Regions from separate parts of the Streptomyces sp. NPDC028907 genome, predicted to be linked through region 2. Evidence: riboswitches for the same ligand, from Rfam matches in the RefSeq annotation. Region 2 holds a riboswitch; the other holds the start of a gene.
What was found. Region 2 has a riboswitch for cobalamin ahead of ACZ4UU_RS25570 (ribonucleoside-diphosphate reductase subunit alpha). Riboswitches for the same ligand answer to the same signal wherever they lie in the genome.

Region 1 (3,400 bases), on a different contig from region 2:
TGGGGTTCTCGCCGAAGCCGCGCGGGGGCTGGATGAGGATCAGCAGGTTGCCGAAGCGCAGGGCCGCGAGGACGATGTCGCCCTCCGCGTTGCGGCTGCGGTCGACGAACATCTCGCCGGGCGCCGGGCCCCAGTGCTCCTCGACTGCCGTCCGCAGTTCCTCGGGCAGCGTGGCGAACCAGCGCCGGTAATCGGCCGCCGGGATCCGCACCGGGTTGCGGGCCAACTGCTCCTCGGTGAGCCAGTTCTGGTCGTGGCCGCCGGCCTCGATGAGCGCGCGGATCAGCTCGTCGCCGTCGCCGGAGACCAGGCCGGGGATGTCGCTGTCGCCGAAGTCGTAGCCCTCGGCCTGCAGGCGCCTGAGCAGCGCGACGGCGCTGGCGGGGGTGTCGAGGCCGACCGCGTTGCCGATCCGGGAGTGCTTGGTCGGGTAGGCGGACAGGACCAGGGCCAGGCGCTTGTCGGCGGCCGGGATGTGCCGAAGCCGGGCGTGGCGTACGGCGATTCCGGCGACGCGCGCCGCGCGCTCGGGGTCGGCGACGTAGGCGGGCAGGCCGTCGGCGTCGATCTCCTTGAAGGAGAACGGCACGGTGATGAGCCGGCCGTCGAACTCGGGTACGGCGATCTGGCTGGCGGCGTCGAGCGGGGAGACGCCCTCGTCGTTCTCCTCCCAGGCGGACCGGGATCCGGTCAGGCACAGGGCCTGGAGGATCGGCACGTCGAGGGAGGTCAGGGCGCCCGCGTCCCAGGACTCGTCGTCGCCGCCGGCGGACGCCTCGGCGGGCTTGGTGCCGCCCGCGGCGAGGACAGTGGTGACGATGGCGTCGGCGGCGCGCAGTTCGTCGATGAGTTCGGGCTCGGGGGCCCGCAGGGAAGCGACGTACAGCGGCAGCGGCCGGCCGCCCGCGTCCTCGATCGCGTCGCACAGGGCGCCCACGAACGCCGTGTTGCCGCTCATGTGGTGGGCGCGGTAGTAGAGCACGGCGATCGTCGGGCCGTCCGTCTGCCGGGGCTCGCGCGCCAGCGGGCCCCAGCTCGGCGCGGCCGCGGGTGCCTCGAAGCCGTGCCCGGTCAGCAGGACCGTGTCCGACAGGAAGCGGGCGAGCTGCTCCAGGTTGGCCGGGCCACCGTGGGCGAGGTAGGCGTGGGCCTCGGCGGCGATGCCGACCGGGACCGTGGAGGCGGCCATCAGCTGGGCGTCCGGGGCCTGTTCGCCGGTGAGGACGACGACCGGGCGGCCGTCTGCGAGCAGCAGGTCGAGGCCTTCCTGCCAGGCGCGCAGACCACCGAGGAGGCGTACGACGACGAGGTCGACGCCGTCGAGGAGCGCGGGCAGGTCGTCGAGCGGGAGCCGGGCGGGGTTGGCGAAGCGGTACGGGACCGGGCCGTTCGCAGCGCGGGCGCTGAGCAGGTCGGTGTCGGACGTCGACAGGAGCAGGATCATGCGGCGTCGGCCTTCCTCGGGGTGTCCGCGCCCCGGGTGGTGTCTGACGGCGGGAGTTCCTGACTCACCCGACCCTGGCGGGGTGGGCTCACAGTGGCGGGACCGCGCCGGATTCGCACCGGCTTCCTCCCCTGTCGCCGTCGTGGCGGTGGCGGACCGGATGATCCACCGAGAAGCATAGTAAGGGGCACGGGACCAGCCGTCGGCATGCGGAGGCGGCGGCATACGGTCGCCGGGGCGGTCGGTATGCTCGCCGCCATGTCCACGCCCTCCATCCGACCGTCGTCCCAGGCCACAGGGGTCACACGGGACCGCGACGACGCATGCCCGGGCGCACTGAGGCTCCACACGGCGGACGACGGCGCACTCGCCCGGATCCGGATTCCCGGAGGCGTGCTCCAGGTCGGTCAGGCGCGGGAACTCGGCCGGGCGGCGCTCGACCTCGGCGACGGGGAGCTGCATCTGACGTCGCGGGGCAACGTCCAGCTGCGCGGTCTGCCGACCGGCTGCGGCGGGGAGTTGGCGGGCCGGCTGGAGACGGCCGGGCTGCTGCCGTCGTGGCGGCACGAACGCGTACGCAATGTGGTGGCCTCGCCGCTGTCCGGGCTGGACGGGCGCGGCCACGCCGACGTACGGCCGTGGCTGCGGGCGTTGGACGAGCTGCTGTGCGCGAGCGAGGCGGCGGCCCGGCTGTCCGGGCGGTTCCTGTTCGCGCTCGACGACGGGCGCGGGGACGTGGCCGGGCTCGACGCGGACGTGACACTGCGGGCCGCGCCGGACGGTGCCGTGTGGCTGCGGATCGGGGCCGCCGATTGCGTCGTGGTCCTCACCGCCGAGGACGCGCCTCGGGCCGCGTTGCTGGCCGCCGAGGTCTTCCTGGAGGCGAGTGCCGGCCAGGTCTGGCGGGTGGCCGAACTGCCGGTGCCCGCCGATGAGTTGGCGCAGGAGATCGTTCGGCGGCTGAGGGCCGGACACGCCTCGCCGGCCTGGCCGCAGGCGAGCGAACCGTCCCCCGCCCCCGGCGTCGTCACCGGCCCCGACGGCACGACGAGCCTGTCCGTCCTCGCCCCGCTGGGCCGCCTCACCGCAGCGCAGTGGACCGAGCTGACGGCGACCGCGTCCGGGGAACTGCGGCTGACACCTTGGCGTGGAGTGATCCTTCCCACAGTGCGCTCCGACCGGCTTGTCGGCCTAGACTCCGTCGGTCTGATCACGGATCCGGCCTCTCCCTGGCTCGGCGTCGGTGCCTGCATCGGACGGCCCGGTTGTGCCAAGTCGCGGGCGGACATCCGGACGGACGCGGCCGCGTCGCTCGGCGCGGGCGGCGGGCTGCCGGCGTACTGGTCCGGCTGCGAGCGCCGTTGCGGCCGTCCGCGCGGCGATCATGTGGACGTCGTCGCGGCCCCGGACGGCGGCTACCTGATCTCCGTCGTGGCGGGCGGCCGGGTTCGCGCCACGACGACGACCGACCATCCATCGAAGCTCGCCGCCGACCTGGCGGCGGCCCGCACGCATGACCTGTAGGAGCACGGTGTTCGAGTACGAGAAGGACGGCGCGGCGATCTACCGCCAGTCCTTTGCCACCATCCGCGCGGAGGCGGACCTCGCGGGCCTGCCCGCCGACGTCAGTCAGGTCGCGGTCCGGATGATCCACGCCTGCGGGATGGTCGACCTCGTGCGCGACCTCGTGTACTCGCCCCAGGTGGTGGCCCGTGCGCGGGCGGCCCTGCGGGCCGGGGCGCCCATCTTCACGGATGTGCAGATGGTGGCCAGCGGCGTGACCCGCAAGCGGCTGCCCGCCGACAACGACGTGCTGTGCACCCTCTCCGACCCGGCCGTCCCCGAACTGGCCGCGAAGATGGGCACCACCCGCAGCGCGGCCGCCATGGAGCTGTGGCGGGATCGGCTGGAGGGTTCGGTGGTGGCCGTCGGGAACGCGCCTACCTCACTGTTCCG
Region 2 (3,400 bases):
ATCCCGATCAAGCTGGGCGGTTTCGACGAGATCTTCGCCGCGGCGGACAAGAAGTACACGGAGGCCGGTGCCGGCGGCCTCATCCCGCCCGCGGCGGCCCAGTGGGGGTACGCCACGCTGGCGTTCGGCTCGGCGCTGGCGCTGTTCATGTACCCGCACTCGATCACGGCGACGCTCTCGTCGCGCAGCCGTGAGGTGATTCGCCGCAACACGACGATCCTGCCGCTGTACTCCCTGATGCTCGGCCTGCTGGCGCTGCTCGGCTTCATGGCCATCGCGGCCGGAGTTCTCGTCACCAACCCCCAGTTGGCGATCCCGCAGCTCTTCGAGAACATGTTCCCCGACTGGTTCGCGGGCGTGGCGTTCGCGGCGATCGGCATCGGGGCCCTGGTCCCGGCCGCCATCATGTCCATCGCGGCCGCGAACCTCTTCACCCGCAACATCTACAAGGACTTCATCAAGCCGGACGCGACGCCCGCCCAGGAGACCAAGGTCTCCAAGCTGGTCTCGCTGCTGGTGAAGGTGGGTGCGCTGATCTTCGTCCTCACCATGGACAAGACGGTCGCGATCAACTTCCAGCTCCTGGGCGGCATCTGGATCCTGCAGACCTTCCCGGCCCTGGTCGGCGGCCTGTTCACCCGCTGGTTCCACCGCTGGGCGCTGCTGGCCGGCTGGGCGGTCGGCATGGTCTACGGCACGGTCGCCGCGTACAACGTCTCCACGCCGACGCAGAAGCACTTCGGCGGCTCCTCGGCGGAGATCCCCGGCATCGGCGAGATCGGCTACATCGGCCTGACGGCGTTCGTGCTCAACGTCGTCGTCACGGTGGTCCTGACCTTCGTCCTGAAGGCCGCGAAGGCCCCCGAGGGCATCGACGAGACCAGCCCGGAGGACTACACGGCGGACGCCGGCGACCCGGGCGTCCAGGCGGAACTGCCGCCGGCGACGGCGGGCAAGTCCCACTGAGTCCCTGGACCTGACCTGAACTGACATCGGCGGGCTGTCGGAGAAATCCGGCGGCCCGTCGGCGTGTGTGTCGGGCACACTCACCCGCATGGACTTCCAGATTCGGCGCGCGAGCCCCGACGAGTACGACGCCCTCGGCGAGATCACCGCCCAGGCCTACCTCCAGGACGGTCTCCTCGACTTCGGCGAGAGCGACGAGTACGTCGGCGAGCTCAGGGACGTGGCCAAGCGGGCCGCAGCCGCTGACGTGCTGGTGGCCGTCGACAACGGCCGGCTGCTCGGCGGCGTGACCTTCGTGCCGAGCGGCGGTCCGATGGCCGACATAGCCCGCGCCGGGGAGGCCGAGATCCGGATGCTCGCCGTCGACCGGGCGGCGCGCGGCCGGGGTGCCGGCGAGGCTCTCGTACGTGCCTGCGTCGACCGCGCACGGGCCACGGAGACCTGTGCGCGTATCGTCCTGTCGACCCAGCGCACCATGCACAGCGCCCACCGCATCTACGAACGCCTGGACTTCGTCCGCACACCCGAGCGGGACTGGAACCCGGTCCCGCACCTGGACGACATCACTCTCCTCACCTACCAGTTGACGCTCTGAAACCAGCGCGACACAACATCTGGGGGTGACACGACAGCACGGCACAAGATGTATGCTCATGCTCGCTGTCGCCGCAGGGGAATCCGGTGCGAATCCGGAACTGTCCCGCAACGGTGTACTTGTGCATATCTGTTCCCAGAACCGTGCACAGGAGTCAGTCCGAGGACCTGCCGACAGCGCGCCCGGCCACCCGGCCGGTGCGCACTGACGTCCGGGCCTCGTGGAATGGGCCGGTGGACGCGACGCCGCGTGCGCTCGTGTGCTGCCCCCTGCCCTCCGCAAGGCCCCCGTGCCGAGCGAGGGAGAGCCCCCACGTGACCATCGCGCCAGCAGATCCGGCCTCAGCCGTCCCGACCGTCGCCATCGACGAGGACGCCCCCGGAACGGCCTTGCTGCGGACCCTCACCGAGCTGACCGCCGACCTCCCCGACGCCGACCCCGGGCGGGTCGCCGCCGCCGCGCTGCGCGGCCGGTCCGCCGCCGCGGACGAGGCGGAGTTGCGGGAGCTGGCGACGGAGGCCGCCGCCGGTCTGATCTCCGAGGACCCCGCCTACTCCCGGCTGGCCGCCCGGCTGCTCACCATCGGCATCCGCGCGGAGGCCGCCTCGCAGGGCGTCACGTCGTTCACCGAGTCGGTCGCGGTCGGCCACCGCGAGGGCCTCATCGCCGACCGGACCGCCGAGTTCGCGCGGATCCACGCGGCCCGCCTCGACGCCCTGGTCGACACGGCCGCCGACGACCGCTTCGGCTACTTCGGCCTGCGCACCCTGCACAGCCGCTACCTGCTCCGGCACCCGATCACCCGCAAGGTCATCGAGACGCCCCAGCACTTCATGCTCCGCGTCGCCGCCGGTCTCGCCGAGGACGACACCCCCCGGGCCCTGGACGAAGTCGCCGCGCTCTACGGGCTCATGAGCCGCCTCGACTACCTCCCCTCCTCCCCCACCCTCTTCAACTCCGGCACCCGGCACCCCCAGATGTCGTCCTGCTACCTCCTGGACTCCCCGCTCGATGAGCTGGACTCCATCTACGACCGCTATCACCAGGTCGCCCGCCTCTCGAAGCACGCCGGCGGCATCGGCATCGCGTACTCCCGCGTCCGCGGCCGCGGTTCGCTGATCCGCGGCACCAACGGGCACTCCAACGGCATCGTCCCGTTCCTGAAGACCCTGGACGCCTCGGTCGCCGCGGTGAACCAGGGCGGCCGGCGCAAGGGCGCGGCCGCGGTGTACCTGGAGACCTGGCACTCCGACATCGAGGAGTTCCTGGAGCTGCGCGACAACACCGGTGAGGACGCCCGCCGTACGCACAACCTGAACCTCGCGCACTGGGTGCCGGACGAGTTCATGCGCCGGGTCAACGCCGACGGCCTGTGGTCGCTGTTCTCCCCCGCCGACGTGCCCGAGCTGGTCGACCTGTGGGGCGAGGAGTTCGACGCCGCCTACCGCAAGGCCGAGGAGGCGGGCCTGGCGAAGAAGACCATCCCGGCCCGCGACCTGTACGGCCGGATGATGCGCACCCTCGCGCAGACCGGCAACGGCTGGATGACCTTCAAGGACGCCGCCAACCGCACCGCCAACCAGACCGCCCTGCCCGGCCATGTCGTCCACTCCTCCAACCTCTGCACGGAGATCCTGGAGGTCACGGACGACGGGGAGACGGCGGTCTGCAACCTGGGGTCCGTCAACCTCGGCGCGTTCGTCGACACGGCGACCGGCGACATCGACTGGGAGCGGCTGGACGCCACCGTGCGTACCGCCGTCACCTTCCTCGACCGCGTGGTCGACATCAACTTCTACCCGACCGAGCAGGCGGGCCGCTCGAACGCCAAGTGGCGGC

Region 1: another riboswitch for cobalamin. It lies ahead of cobN (cobaltochelatase subunit CobN); the one in region 2 lies ahead of ACZ4UU_RS25570 (ribonucleoside-diphosphate reductase subunit alpha).

Annotation. Positions count from the first base shown of each region.
Region 1 is NZ_JBVHVE010000010.1:101,054-104,453, reverse strand. It holds gene cobN (cobaltochelatase subunit CobN) at 1-1,444, opposite strand, end outside; cobalamin riboswitch at 1,479-1,629, opposite strand; gene ACZ4UU_RS28805 (cobalamin biosynthesis protein CobG) at 1,703-2,968, shown strand; gene ACZ4UU_RS28800 (precorrin-8X methylmutase) at 2,958-3,400, shown strand, end outside.
Region 2 is NZ_JBVHVE010000008.1:244,750-248,149, reverse strand. It holds gene mctP (monocarboxylate uptake permease MctP) at 1-966, shown strand, start outside; gene ACZ4UU_RS25575 (GNAT family N-acetyltransferase) at 1,055-1,561, shown strand; cobalamin riboswitch at 1,604-1,773, shown strand; gene ACZ4UU_RS25570 (ribonucleoside-diphosphate reductase subunit alpha) at 1,876-3,400, shown strand, end outside.